One region of the Cellulomonas sp. P4_H12 genome, then DNA from elsewhere that is predicted to be linked to it. Evidence: predicted binding sites of a transcription regulator. Region 1 holds the regulator's gene; the other holds the start of a gene.
The links. The regulator HrcA, encoded in region 1, represses chaperone genes, less so after heat shock. The targets are predictions, from matches to a motif close to TTNGCACTCGNNNNNNNCGAGTGCNAA.
Positions count from the first base shown of each region.

Region 2: the regulator HrcA is predicted to act here: its motif matches at 1,497-1,523, upstream of AC1DQC_RS05755 (Hsp20/alpha crystallin family protein).

Region 1 is NZ_JBFUKJ010000017.1:174,188-180,186, reverse strand. It holds partial or broken gene AC1DQC_RS11870 (hypothetical protein) at 1-755, shown strand, start outside; gene AC1DQC_RS11865 (DUF3097 domain-containing protein) at 810-1,667, opposite strand; gene hrcA (heat-inducible transcriptional repressor HrcA) at 1,803-2,825, shown strand; gene dnaJ (molecular chaperone DnaJ) at 2,923-4,050, shown strand; gene AC1DQC_RS11850 (16S rRNA (uracil(1498)-N(3))-methyltransferase) at 4,073-4,831, shown strand; gene AC1DQC_RS11845 (PhoH family protein) at 4,943-5,941, shown strand; gene ybeY (rRNA maturation RNase YbeY) at 5,949-5,999, shown strand, end outside.
Region 2 is NZ_JBFUKJ010000007.1:89,118-96,483, forward strand. It holds gene AC1DQC_RS05750 (DUF2254 domain-containing protein) at 1-760, opposite strand, end outside; gene AC1DQC_RS05755 (Hsp20/alpha crystallin family protein) at 965-1,408, opposite strand; gene AC1DQC_RS05760 (DUF2231 domain-containing protein) at 1,738-2,247, shown strand; gene AC1DQC_RS05765 (hypothetical protein) at 2,268-2,396, shown strand; gene AC1DQC_RS05770 (PAS and ANTAR domain-containing protein) at 2,622-3,575, opposite strand; gene AC1DQC_RS05775 (GAF and ANTAR domain-containing protein) at 3,837-4,580, shown strand; gene AC1DQC_RS05780 (GAF and ANTAR domain-containing protein) at 4,577-5,275, shown strand; gene AC1DQC_RS05785 (aldehyde dehydrogenase family protein) at 5,299-6,786, opposite strand; gene AC1DQC_RS05790 (carbamoyltransferase family protein) at 6,925-7,366, shown strand, end outside.

The sequences.
Region 1 (5,999 bases):
CGCCCCCCTACGGCCAGGCTCCTCCGGGCTCCTACCCGCCGCCCGCGGGCGGCTACGGCGCGCCCATGGTGCAGCCGTCGCCGATCGGCGAGTCCTACTCCTACGGGTGGCGGAAGTTCACGAGCCACGGCGGCCTGTTCATCGGTGCCGCGCTGGTGTGGTTCGTCGCCGCCATCGTCGTGTTCACGATCGTCGCGCTGATCTTCGGCGGCTTCGCCTCGCTGTTTGACCCGAACGGCAACGGCATCGGCAGCGGCATGGGCTTCGGCATCTCGTTCGGGCTCATCGTGTTCTACGCCGCGGTCGCGCTCATCGGGTACCTGATCCAGGCGGCCTTCATCCGAGCGGCGCTGACCGTGACCGAGGGGCGCGAGCTGTCGTTCGGCGACTTCTTCAAGTTCGTCGACGCGGGTCCGATCATCCTGACCGCGCTGCTGCTGGCGGCGATCGGCGTAGTGCTGAACCTCATCCCGTTCTTCGGCGGGCTGGTCGCGCTCGTCGTGAACTTCCTGCTGCTGTTCACGTTCTGGTTCGTCATCGACAAGCACCTGTCGCCCGTCGACGCGATCAAGGCGAGCTACCAGCTCATCACGGCGAACCTGTCGATCACGATCCTGTTCTACCTGCTCAGCATCGTGATCCTCTTCGCCGGGGCGATCCTGTGCGGGATCGGCCTCCTCGTGGCCGTGCCGGTCGTGCTCCTCGCGACGGCGTTCCTGTTCAAGCGGCTGCTGGGCGACCCGATCGCCGCCTGAGGACGGCACGGTGTGCCCGGTCACCCGGAGGGCGACCGGGCACACCCTGCACCGTCATGCCGTGACGAAGTCGATGAGCTCCTCGACGCGCCCGAGCAGGCTCGGCTCCAGGTCGGCGTAGCTGCGCACCGAGCGCAGGATGCGCTGCCAGGCGCGCGCGACGTCGGCCTGCTCGTCGGCGGGCCAGCCCAGCTCGCGCAGGATGCCGCGCTTCCACTCCGTGCCTCGCTCGATGACGGGCCACGCGGACAGGCCCACGCGTTCGGGGCGGACGGCCTGCCACACGTCCACGTAGGGGTGGCCGAGCACGAGCACCGAGCCGGCCGGCATCCCGCGGACGGCGTCGGCGGCGATCCTGCTCTCCTTCGATCCCGTGACGAGGTGGTCGACGAGCACGCCGACCCGGCGCCCCGGTCCCGGCGAGAAGTCGCGAAGGGCGTCGGCGAGGTTGTCGACGCCGTCGAGCAGCTCGACCACGACGCCCTCGAGGCGCAGGTCGTCGCCCCAGACCTTCTCCACCAGCTCGGCGTCGTGCTTGCCCTCGACCCAGATGCGGCTGCCGCGCGCGACCCGCGCCCGGGCGTCGTGGACCGCGACCGAGCCCGAGGCGGTCCGCGTGGGCCGAGCCGGCGCCGGCGCGCGGACGGGCGCCGTGAGGGCCACGGGCTCGCCGTCCAGCCAGAATCCCCGTCCCAGCGGGAAGGTGCGGGTGCGGCCGCGGCGGTCCTCGAGCACGACCACGTGCTGGCCGCCCGACTTCTCCACCCGGACGACGGCACCGACCCACCCGGTGGTGACCTCCTCGACGACGAGGCCGGTGTCGGCGGGCTGCGGGCGGCTGGTGCGGGCGGGTCGGTGGTGCGTCGAGGCGGTACCCCCGAGCACGTCCGAGCCGTAGCGGTCGTCGTTCACCCGGGCAGCCTAGGGGGCCGCGCGGGCGGCCCGGCCGAGGCGCGCACCGGTCGCCCCGTGGGTGTCGGCTCCGCGGCGTAGCATTGGCACTCGCGCGTGGGGAGTGCTACCCATCTGAGCATCGGAGGAGGCGACATGAGCGAGGACCGACGGCTGGACGTGCTGCGGGCGATCGTCGAGGACTACGTCGCCACGAAGGAGCCCGTCGGATCGCGCGCGCTGGTGGAGCGGCACTCCCTGGGTGTCTCGCCCGCGACGATCCGCAACGACATGGCCGCCCTCGAGGAGGGCGGCTTCATCGCCCAGCCGCACACCTCCGCCGGGCGCGTGCCGACGGACAAGGGCTACCGGCTGTTCGTCGACCGGCTGTCCACCGTCAAGCCGCTGTCCAGCCCCGAGCGGCGCGCGATCGGTGCGTTCCTCGAGAGCGCGCAGGACCTGGACGACGTCGTGGACCGCGCGGTCCGGCTCATCGCGCAGCTGACGCAGCAGGTCGCCGTCGTGCAGTACCCGTCGCTGCGGCGCTCGGCGCTCCGGCACGTCGAGCTCGTCCCCGTCGGTGCGCGGCACCTCCTGGTCGTGCTCATCACGGACACGGGGCGGGTCGAGCAGCGCACGCTCGAGCTCGCTCTCGACCTCGACGAGTCGGTCATCGCGCGCCTGCGCTCGCGCCTGAACGTCAGTGCGGCCGGCCGCCGCCTCTCCGAGCTGCCGGTGGCGCTCGGCGAGCTCGCGGAGGCCTTCGCCCCCGCCGACCAGGCCCTCGTGGCCGCCGTCGTCGCGGTGGTCGAGGAGACCCTGGCGCAGGAGAGCGAGGAGCGCGTCGTGCTGGCCGGCACCGCGAACCTGGCGCGGGTCGGCGGGACCGACGTCCGCGCGATCGGCCCGGTCCTGGAGGCGCTGGAGGAGCAGGTCGTGCTGCTGCGGCTGCTGTCCGAGATGGCCGAGGACTCGGCGACGGTCTCCGTGCGGATCGGGCGCGAGAACCAGCACGACGGGCTGTTCGAGACGAGCTTCGTGACCACCGGCTACGGCGACGAGGGCGGGGGATCGGTGGCCCGCGTCGGCTCGATCGGCCCGCTGCGGATGGACTACCCCGGCACCATGTCGGCGGTCCGCGCGGTGGCGCGCTACCTGACGCGCATCCTGGCGCAATGACCCGCACCCCGACCCCGGCACCGACCTGCACGAACACCTGCGGACCGACCCGTGCGCAGAACCTGTCACCGACAGCTGGAAGTGAGCACCCCCTCTCGTGACCGACTACTACGAGGTCCTCGGCGTCCCGCGTGACGCGAGCCCCGAGCAGATCAAGAAGGCGTACCGCAAGCTCGCCCGCGAGCACCACCCCGACGTCGCGGGCGTGGACGCGGGCTCCGAGGACAGGTTCAAGGACGTGTCGCGCGCGTACGACGTCCTGGGCAACCCGGAGAAGCGCCGCGCGTACGACCTCGGCGGCGACCCGTCCTCGCCCGGCGGCGGCATGGGGGGCGGGTTCGGCTTCCAGGACATCTTCGAGACGTTCTTCGGCGCCGCGACCGGCGCGGCGGCGCAGCGGGGCCCGATCCCGCGCGCCCGGCGCGGGCAGGACGCGCTCGTGCGGCTCGACCTCGACCTCGCGGAGGTCACGTTCGGCGTCCACAAGGATGTGCCGGTGGACACCGCGGTGGTGTGCCCGACCTGCAGCGGCTCGTGCTGCCGCCCCGGCACCTCGCCGCGCACCTGCGAGGTCTGCGGCGGCCGCGGCTCGGTGCAGCGGGTCGCCCGGTCGTTCCTCGGCCAGGTCATGACGACGCAGCCCTGCGCCGCGTGCCACGGCTTCGGCACCGTCATCCCCGAGCCGTGCACCGAGTGCTCCGGCGAGGGTCGCGTGCGGTCGCGCCGCACGCTCAGCGTGGACGTGCCCGCCGGTGTCGACACGGGTACCCGCATCAAGCTCACGGGCCAGGGCGAGGTCGGCCCCGCCGGCGGCCCGGCCGGCGACGTCTACCTCGAGGTGCGCGAGCGCAAGAACGACACGTTCGTGCGCCGCGGCGACGACCTGCACGCCACGCTCGAGGTCCCGATGACTGCGGCCGCCCTCGGCACCGTCCTCACGCTGGACACCCTGGACGGGGCCCGCGAGGTCGACCTGCGGCCGGGCACGCAGCCCGCGCAGGTGGTCACGATCAAGGGCCTCGGCGTGGGTCACCTGCACGCGGCCGGCCGCGGTGACCTGCACGTCCACGTCGAGGTGCAGGTGCCCACGGCGATGGACGACGAGCAGGCCGAGCTGCTGCGCCGGCTGGCGACGCTGCGCGGCGAGGAGCGTCCCGAGGCGCGGCTCGCCGCGTCGAACACGGGCGTCTTCGCCAAGCTGCGCGACAAGCTCTCGGGCCGCTGAGCATGACGGCGCCGACCGCGTCATGAGCGCGCCCGTCTTCCTGGCGGAGCCCGGGTCGCTGGACGGCGTGACCGACGGCGGCACGTACCTGCTCGGCGGCGCCGAGGGCCGCCACGCCGGGGTCGTGCAGCGCCGGGGGCCGGGCGAGCGGGTGGACGTCGTCGACGGCTCGGGCGTGCGCCTGGTCGGGGTGGTCGGCGCCGTCACGGCGGACGGCGTGCTCGTGCAGGTGCAGCAGCGTGTCGTCGAGCCGGCGCCCGACGTCGCGCTCGTGCTCGTGCAGGCGCTGGCCAAGGGCGATCGCGACGAGATGGCGATCGAGGCCGCCACCGAGGTCGGCGTCGACGCCGTGGTGCCGTGGCAGGCGGAGCGCTCGATCGTCGTGTGGCGCGGCGACCGGGCAGCGAAGAGCCGGGCGCGCTGGCTGGGCACCGTGCGGGCGGCCGCGAAGCAGTCGCGACGCGCCCGCGTGCCCGACGTCGAGCTGGCCGTCGACGGGCGGAGTCTGGCCGAGCGCGTCCGCACGGTCGTCGCGGCCGGCGGGGTCGCTCTCGTGCTGCACGAGGACGCCACCGACGCCATCGCGGCGGCCGCGCTTCCGGGCACGGGGGAGTGCCTCGTCGTGGTCGGCCCCGAGGGCGGCATCGGCGAGAGCGAGCTCGGGCGTCTGGTGGAGGCGGGGGCGCGGTCCGTCCGGCTGGGTCCGCACGTCCTGCGGACGTCGACGGCCGGGCCGGTCGCGCTGGCGCTGCTCGCCGAGCGGCTGGGTCGCTGGGCATGAGCGCCAATCCTGTGGGTGTCGGCTCGTAGACTGTCGTCGTCTGCCCGGGACACCTGGGCCTGACCCGCACACCACCACCGACCTAAGGAGCGCACGGCGCACGCCGAGCACATGGCCGAGTCCACATCCGCAGAGCGGCCCTCCGGGGCACCCGCGCGCGTCGAGCACCGCATCAGCGTCCCGTCCGAGGTCTCGATGGTCGAGCTGCTCGGGCTCCGGGACGAGGTGCTCCGAAGCATCGAGTCCGGGTTCACCAGCGTCGACATCCACGTCCGCGGCAACGAGGTGACCCTCGCCGGGCCGGTCGGCGACGTGGCGCTCGTGTCGCGGCTGGTGGACGAGCTGGTCGAGATGGCGGCCGGCGGCACGCCGCTGACGCCCGACGTGGTGACCCGCTCCGTCGCCATGCTCACCGCCGCGTCGACGGCGCGGCCGGCGGACGTCCTCTCGTTCAACATCCTCACGGGCCGCGGCCGCACCATCCGGGCCAAGACGCCGGGCCAGAAGGACTACGTCGACGCGATCGACCGGCACACCGTGACGTTCGGCATCGGGCCCGCCGGAACCGGCAAGACGTACCTGGCCATGGCCAAGGCCGTGCAGGCGCTGCAGGACCGCAAGGTGCACCGCATCGTGCTCACGCGGCCCGCGGTCGAGGCGGGCGAGCGGCTGGGGTTCCTGCCGGGCAGCCTGTCCGACAAGATCGACCCCTACCTGCGGCCGCTGTACGACGCGCTGCACGACATGGTGGACGCCGAGTCGATCCCGCGCCTCATGGAGGCCGGCACCATCGAGGTGGCGCCGCTCGCGTACATGCGCGGCCGCACCCTGAACGACGCGTTCATCATCCTCGACGAGGCGCAGAACACCTCCGTGGAGCAGATGAAGATGTTCCTGACCCGCCTCGGCTTCGGCTCGAAGGTGGTGGTCACGGGCGACATCACGCAGGTCGACCTCCCGTCGTCGCAGACCTCCGGCCTGCGCGTGGTCGAGCAGATCCTCAGCGGGGTCGACGACGTCGCGTTCTGCCGCCTGACCTCGTCGGACGTGGTCCGGCACCGCCTGGTCAGCGAGATCATCGACGCGTACGCGCGCTGGGACAGGAGCTGAGGCGGCCATGAGCGTCGAGGTCAACAACGAGTCCGGGTACGACGTCGACGAGGCGGAG
Region 2 (7,366 bases), on a different contig from region 1:
CGTCGAGCCCGACGGGCTCCCCGTGCACCTGGAAGAGCGGTGCCTCCGCCGGCACGAACTCCCCCAGCGCCGGCAGCAGCTCCAGGACGCAGCCGGCCCTCGTGGCTTCGTCGACGAGGTGCTGGTACCCGATCACCGTGATGACCCCGGACCTCGGCGCACGGATCAGGCGTCGGCCGTCCTCGGGGGCGTCCTCGCCGCGATCCGGGTAGATGTCGTCGAGGAGCTTGCGGGTCTGCTTGCCGACGAGCTCGATGAGGCTCGAGACCCGCAGCGACTGCCCGATGTGATGCACGTAGATGATCAGCACGGCGATGCTGACGATCACGAGGACGAATGCCGTCAGGACGGCCGTGCCGGGCACCTTGCCCGTCCCGTCCCCGTTCGAGGTGACCTCGTGCAGGGCCACGATCGCGAACGCGAACGTCGCGACGAACAGCCCGATGGCGCTCTGGCTGGGCTTGTCGCGCAACAACCGCTGCACGATGCGCGGGGAGAACTGGCCCATCGCGAGCTGGACCACGACCATCGTGATCGTCAGCACGAGGGCGGCCATGCTCACCATCGAGGCCGCGACCGTCGACAGGATCGCGATCGCGGCCTCGGGGCCGCCCACCACGGAGGTGGGGATCAACGAGTAGTCGTACCGCCGGTCGACGGTGATCGTGATGAGGGCGAGGGCGACGCCGCCCAGGACGAACAGGACGGGCACGAGCCACAGGCTGTTGCGGACGGTCAGCCACAGCTTGTGGAACCACATGCGCGGAACCGCCCGTCGTCGAGGGCGACCGGATGCACGCCCGGGAGGAGCCGACCGTATCCTCGCGCTGCGCCGACCGCGATCGCAGGGCCGCACGTGGTGGATCGCCCGACGGGCGGGGGCGCGGGTCCGGCTCGACCGCACAGGTCGTCCCGGACTGCCTTGGCCGGCGCTCTCGCTACCGGAGCGCCCCCGCCTCCTGCGTCAGGCGACCGCGTCCGCGTCCGCCGTGATCTGCGTGGCCTGGGTCCCGTGCTGCACCTCGATGCGCCGCGGCTTCGCCTCCTCGGCGACCGGGATGCTGAGGGTGAGCACGCCGTCGGTGTACGTCGCGGAGATCGCGTCGAGCTTGAGGCCGCGGCCCACCGTGAGCTGCCGGGCGTACGTGCCGACCGGGCGCTCCTTGGCCAGCCACTGCACGTCGCCCTGCTCGCTGCGTGCCGTCCGCTGCGCGCGGATGGTCAGCGTGCGGTCCTCGACGTTGACGTCGATGGTGCCCGGGTCCGCGCCGGGCAGGTCGACGTGCACGACGTAGTGGTCACCGGAGCGGTACAGGTCCATCGGCATCGTGGCCGACGCACGCTCGGCGGTGAGCACCTGGCCGACCAGGCGGTCGAGCTCCTGGAACGGGTCGAAACGGGTAGCCATGACCATCACCTCCTCGATGTCGAGGCACCGGACCGTCCGGGCCTCGGGGCTGTCCGGCCTGGCGGCCGGACTGGCTACAGAGGAAGAATTAGCACTCTCGCCTGTCGAGTGCCAGTCGTCCGGGGGCGTCGTTCGCGCGCGGCGAACGCTCGTCGTGCGACGTCGAGCGACGCCTGCGATGCTCGGACGAGGTGGAGCAGTCGGCCTGACGCGCTGGCCCGGAAGGGACGAGTGCCATGGACCCTGCCGACGCTCCGCTACCCCGCCGACTCGCCCGTGCGGCTGAGACGTCATCGGCACTCGACTCGCTCGTCGCCGTCCTTCGGCCGGTGGCAGACGCACTCGACGCGGCCCCACGCGTGAGCGCCGTGCTCGGCGGTGCGGTCGCCGGCCACGCTCTCCACCCGCCGCTGACCGACGTGCCCCTCGGCCTCTGGCTGAGCAGCTCGGTGCTCGACGCCCTCGGCCCCGACCACGGACCGTCCGCCGACCGATTGCTCGGCCTCGGCATCCTGGCGGCCGCGCCGACGGCCCTGACCGGGCTCGCGGACTGGCGCCGAGGTGGCCAGCGGGTCCGGCGCGTCGGCGCTCTGCACGCCGCGCTCAACAGCGGAGCGCTCGCCCTCTACTCGACGTCCTGGCTGCTCCGTCGTCGGGGCAACCGTGCCGCCGGAGTCGCTGCGAGCCTCGTCGCCGGCGCCGCCGTCGCGGCCAGCGGCTACCTCGGCGGTCACATGGTGCTGGTGCTGCACTCGCCCGGCGAGCCCAGGGCGGAGCCGGACAGCGGTCTGGACGGCGGCGACACCGTCCGGATCGACGTCGAGTCCGACCTGCCCTGACCGACCGTGAGGGTGGACAGATGAACGAGAGGAAGCGCGACGACGACGCGCTGCCGCCGGCGCCCGGACCCGAGTCGTGGTCGGCGGCCGAGGCCGCGGACTGGGAGCCGGACGACGGGGCGGCGCCAGACGAGAGCGCTACGGGGTAGCCACGCGGCTCCCACGCTCAGCAGGAGGCCGAAGGGACTGCCGGCGAACGACGACGGGTCGAGGGGCCGTGACCGGCGCCCGGGTCCGTCGGCGTTCGCCGGGAGCCGCGGCACGCTCCCCCGTTTCTCGAGGAGCTTCAGCCCGACCATCCTGGCAGAGCGGTGCCGTGAGGAAGGCACGCCCGTGGTGCGGCGCCGGACTTTCGCCTCGCCCGAGAGCTCCCGTCAGAGATGGCCGGCGACCGTCTGCGGCTGCCGCGCGGACCCCGACAGTCCGGCGCCGGCCGTCGCGTCGCCCCCCACCCCGACCACGTCCATCGCGATGTCCCGGGCGGCGCTCCGACGCTGCGCCGACTGGACGAGGAACCTGACGACGGCGCCAGCCTCCTCGACGCGAGTGAGGTCGACCACGACGCGGCCGGTCTCCCGGCCCGCTGCCATGAGGGAGCCGAGAGCGGCCGCCAGCTCCGCCATCGCCGTCGCATCGACGCGCCCGCAGACCCGCAGCACGGGAGCTGCTGACCCTGGGTGATCCAGCTGGATCTCCATGCTGCGCCGCCGCACCTCGCGGGCCGGCAGGCGGACGTCGTCCATCGACGCGATGAACAGCTCGTCGATGGCGCCCCGGGCCTTGGGACCGACCCCGCCGACCGACAGGACCGACTGGACGAGCCGGTCCGCGAGCACGCGCAGGCGGACGTTGCGCTGCTGGGACGCCCATCGCAACAGCTCGAAGGCGGCGTCGCCGTCGACTCCGTAGACGAGCATGAGCATGCCCTTGGCCTGGTCGATCGCCGCGTGGGACTCGAGAGCGACCTGCAGCTCCGTGTTGACCTCCGCGGAGACCGCCTGCCGTTCTCGCTCCGAGTCGTCGACCACGAAGCCGGCGACGGTCTCGCTCCCGACGACGGGCGCCACGGTGATGAGCACCTGGCGCTCCTGTCCGCTGAGGTCGACGAGCCGGTACGCGCACCCGTGCGGCTGGCCGTCCGCGGCATCGAGCACCTCGCCGACGTGCTCGCGGTCCTCGGGGTGGACGTGGCTGAGGAAGAGCGCGCGGGTGGGCACGACGTCGCCCGGCGCCATGCCGTGCAACGCGAACATCCCGTCGGACCAGGTCCAACGGGGCGCCGCTGGTGTGTAGCTGAAGCTCCCGATCGAGAGTGTCGAGGTGGTCACAAGTTCCTCCTGCGCGCCTGGACACGTGGAGCGGCCCCGCGGCACGGCTCCGAGCTGAACCGGGCGGGGCCCTGCAGGTCGACCAGTGACCGGGCCGACCAGTGCTTTTCTGCGCTCCGGAGAGGGTAAGGCCGGGTACTCGGTCCCGCGACGGGAACGGCCTGCAGCTCGGTGGCAGACCCGGCGCGCGCGTCGCTAGCATCGAAGGACGGCGGGACGCCGACCCGGGCGGGACCGCGCGCACGAGCAGCGGAGGTGGCGGTGAGCGATCCGGTCGCCGTCCTGGCGGACCTGGCCCGGGTGATCGCCTGGGCACCCGCGGACGAGCCGCTGCACGCCCGGCTGTGCCGCGCCTCGGTCGAGATCCTCGGCGCCGACGGGGGCGCGATCACCCTGGCGTCCACGGACCCCGAGCGGTGGACGATCAGCACCTCGAACGGGACGTCGGCGCAGATCGAGGACCTGCAGGACGTCCTGGGTGAGGGCCCCGGGCAGGAGGCCTACCGCGCGGGCCGCGCGGTGGTGACGCAGGTCGACGGGTTCGACGGCGAGCGGTTCCCCATGTTCGCGCAGCAGGCCAGCACCGTGACCGGCCCGCTGACCGTCTGGGCCCTGCCCATGCACCCGGGTGGGACGACGTTCGGCGTCATCACGCTGTACCGGCGGACGGGCGAGCTGGCGCACAGCCTGGAGGTCGCGCAGTTCCTGGCCGACGCCGTCGGCGCTGCCCTGCTCGACGAGTCCGGCACGCCGGGAGCACTCCCGCACGCCTCGTGGTCGGACCGGGCGCGGGTCCACCATGCCACCGGGATGGTGGTCGCCGAGCTCGGCGTCGCGCCCGAGGACGCGCTGGCGCTGCTGCGCGCGCACGCCTACGCCGAGTCCCTGACCCTGGACTCGGTCGCGGTCGAGGTCACCGGGCGTCGGCTCCGCTTCGCGGACCGCCCGAACGGTGCCGCGCCGACCGAGCCACCACCGGGCGCCGCGAAGGACGGTGAGACATGAGTGCCCACAACGCTGAGCAGGCTCTCGCCCAGATGCTGGGCGCCCTCGTCCGCGAGCACGAGACGGCCGACGTGCTCGCCGAGCTGGTCCACGACTGTGCGACGTTGCTGCCGGCCGACGCCGCCGCGCTGCTCGTCACCAACGGCCGGGGCTCTCTCGAGCTGCTGAGTGCCACGTCGCACCGGGCCAGCGAGCTCGAGATCTACCAGGCGCAGCACCGCTCCGGGCCGTGCGTCGACGCCCTGCGCCACGGTGACCAGGTGGTGGCCGTGGGGGCGGACGACATCGTCACCCGCTGGCCCGACGTGGGGACCGTGATCGTCGAGTCGGGGTTCCAGGCCGTGCACGCCCTCCCGATGGTGTGGCACGGGCGCGTCCTCGGCGGGCTCAACGTGTTCTCCGAGGAACCGGTCCCGCTGGACGGTGCGGCGCTCCAGCTCGCGCAGAACTTCGCGGACGTCGCCTCGCTCGCCCTGGCGCAGCCCGGCATGCTCGAGGACGACGAGCTCGACGAACGGATCAGCGCGGCGCTCGAGGGACGCGTGGTGATCGAGCAGGCCAAGGGCGTCCTCGCGCAGACCCTCGGGGCGGACATGGCTGTCGCGTACGACGAGCTCCTCCGCCGCACCCTCGACGCGGGCTCGACCCTGAGCGTGACCGCGCGCGAGGTGATCCGCGAGGCCCACCGGCGCTGAGCGGAGCACGCACCCGAAGGCCGTCAGCTGGCGCCAGGCGCCGCCTCGAGATGCACGGCCTTCAGCACGGTCATGGCCTCGAGGAGATCGGGCCCGTAACCGGCGCCGGAGCCGCTGTCCTTCCGGGGGTCGGCCGAGCCGCCTGGGGCGCCGCCGAAGACCGCGTTCACCTTCACGGTGCCGACCTCGAGCTCGTCGGCGGCGCGCAACGCGTGGTCCAGGCTCGGCGTCAGCACGGTGGCGGCGAGCCCGTACCGGCCGCCGCCGGCGAGCTGGAGGCCGGTCGCGAAGTCCGGCACCCGGGTGATCGCCGCGACCGGTCCGAACGTCTCCTCGGTCATCACGTCCATGGTGGGCGTGCACCGGTCGAGCACGGTCGGTGGGTAGAAGGACCCCGCGCGCACGAGCCGGCGACCGCCGACCAGCAGCCGGGCTCCGGCGGCCACCGCGTCATCGACGTGCCGCTCGACGACGGCGAGCTGCTCCTCGTCGACGAGCGGGCCGAGGTCGGTCGACCCCTCGAGGGGATCGCCCACCCGGAGCGTGGCGCACACCGAGACCAGCTCGGCGAGGACGGCATCGGCGACCCGTTCGTGCAGGTAGACACGCTCGACGGACGTGCACAGCTGGCCGGTGTTGGTGAAGGCACCCGTCGCGATCTGCCGCGCGGCCCACGCCGGGTCCACGCCCTCGTCGACGAGCAGCGGGTCCTTGCCGCCGTTCTCCCGGATCACCCGCGCCCCTCGCGCACCCGCGACGGCCGCGATCCGACGACCGGTCGCCGTGCTCCCGACCTGCGCGACGAGCGCGACGCGCGGGTCCGCGACGAGCGCCTCCCCCGTAGCACCGTCGCCGTTCACGACGTCGAGCACGCCGTCCGGCAGGTGCTCCGCGATCAGGCGGGCCAGGTGCCAGCCGGGCAGGGCGCTCCGCTCGGACGGCTTGTGGACGACCGTGTTGCCGGTCACCAGCGCCGCGGCCATCAGGCCGGCCGCCGCCGGGTACGGGTCGTTCCACGGGGTGATCACGGCGACGACCCCGTGGGGCGCGCGCCGCACGACGTCGAGCGCCGAGGAACCCCCGCTCAGCACCCGACCCGCCGCGCCGAGCCCGGCGGCGGCCGCCTCGTCGAGCAGGTCGGCGGCGACGCGGGCGGACTCCGTGGACTGCGACAGGAGCCGCCCGGTGCTCCGGCACAGCTCGTCGCCGAGCACGTCGGCCGCCTCCCGCACGGCGGCTGCGGCGGCGCGCAGCGCGTCGGCACGTGCGCCGGGCGCGGTCCGCCGCCACTCGGCCCGGGCCTCGTGGGCGGCCGCGACGGCGGCCGACACCTCGTCCTGCGTGGCAGCGACCAGCACGAGCGCGGCGTCGCCGGTGACCGGATCGAGCCTCTCGACGGTCCTGTGCCCGACGGCGGGGACGCTCCGACCTGCGACGAAGTGCTCCGCGAGCCGCTGTGGCGAGGGCTCGTCGCGCCGGACGGGCGAAGAAGTCGATGCGGCGAGGGTCATGGCGACGGCTCCGTTTCCTCGGCGGAGAAGCGGTTCAACGTGCGGCTCTCGGAGAAGTGCTCCACAGTGGCCAGCAGAAGGCGCCGAGAACCGAGCACCACTCATCGTGTGCAGAACACGCACGACTCTGGACCACCGATGAGAGGCCCGCCACTCATGCGCGTCCTGGGCATCAACGCGATCTATCACGACCCTTCTGCCGCACTCGTCGTCGACGGCCACGTGGTCGCCGCCGCCGAGGAGGAGCGGTTCAGCCGCCGCAAGCACGGCAAACGACCCGTGCCGTTCTCGGCCTGGGAGCTGCCCGAGCTGTCGATGCGGTGGTGCCTGGCCGAGGCCGGTCTGCGGCCCGAGGACCTCGACGCCGTGGCGTACGGGTGGGACCCCGCACTCGCCAAGAACGCCGAGGACCTGGGGCTCGACGACCCGTGGGACCACCTGCGCACCACCTACGCCGAGCGCGTGCCCGGATTCCTGACGAGCGCCCTGCCGGGCATCGACCCGTCGATCGTGCGGTACGTCCCCCACCACGTCGCGCACGCGGCGTCGGCGGCCCTCGCGTCCCCGTTCGACGAGAGCA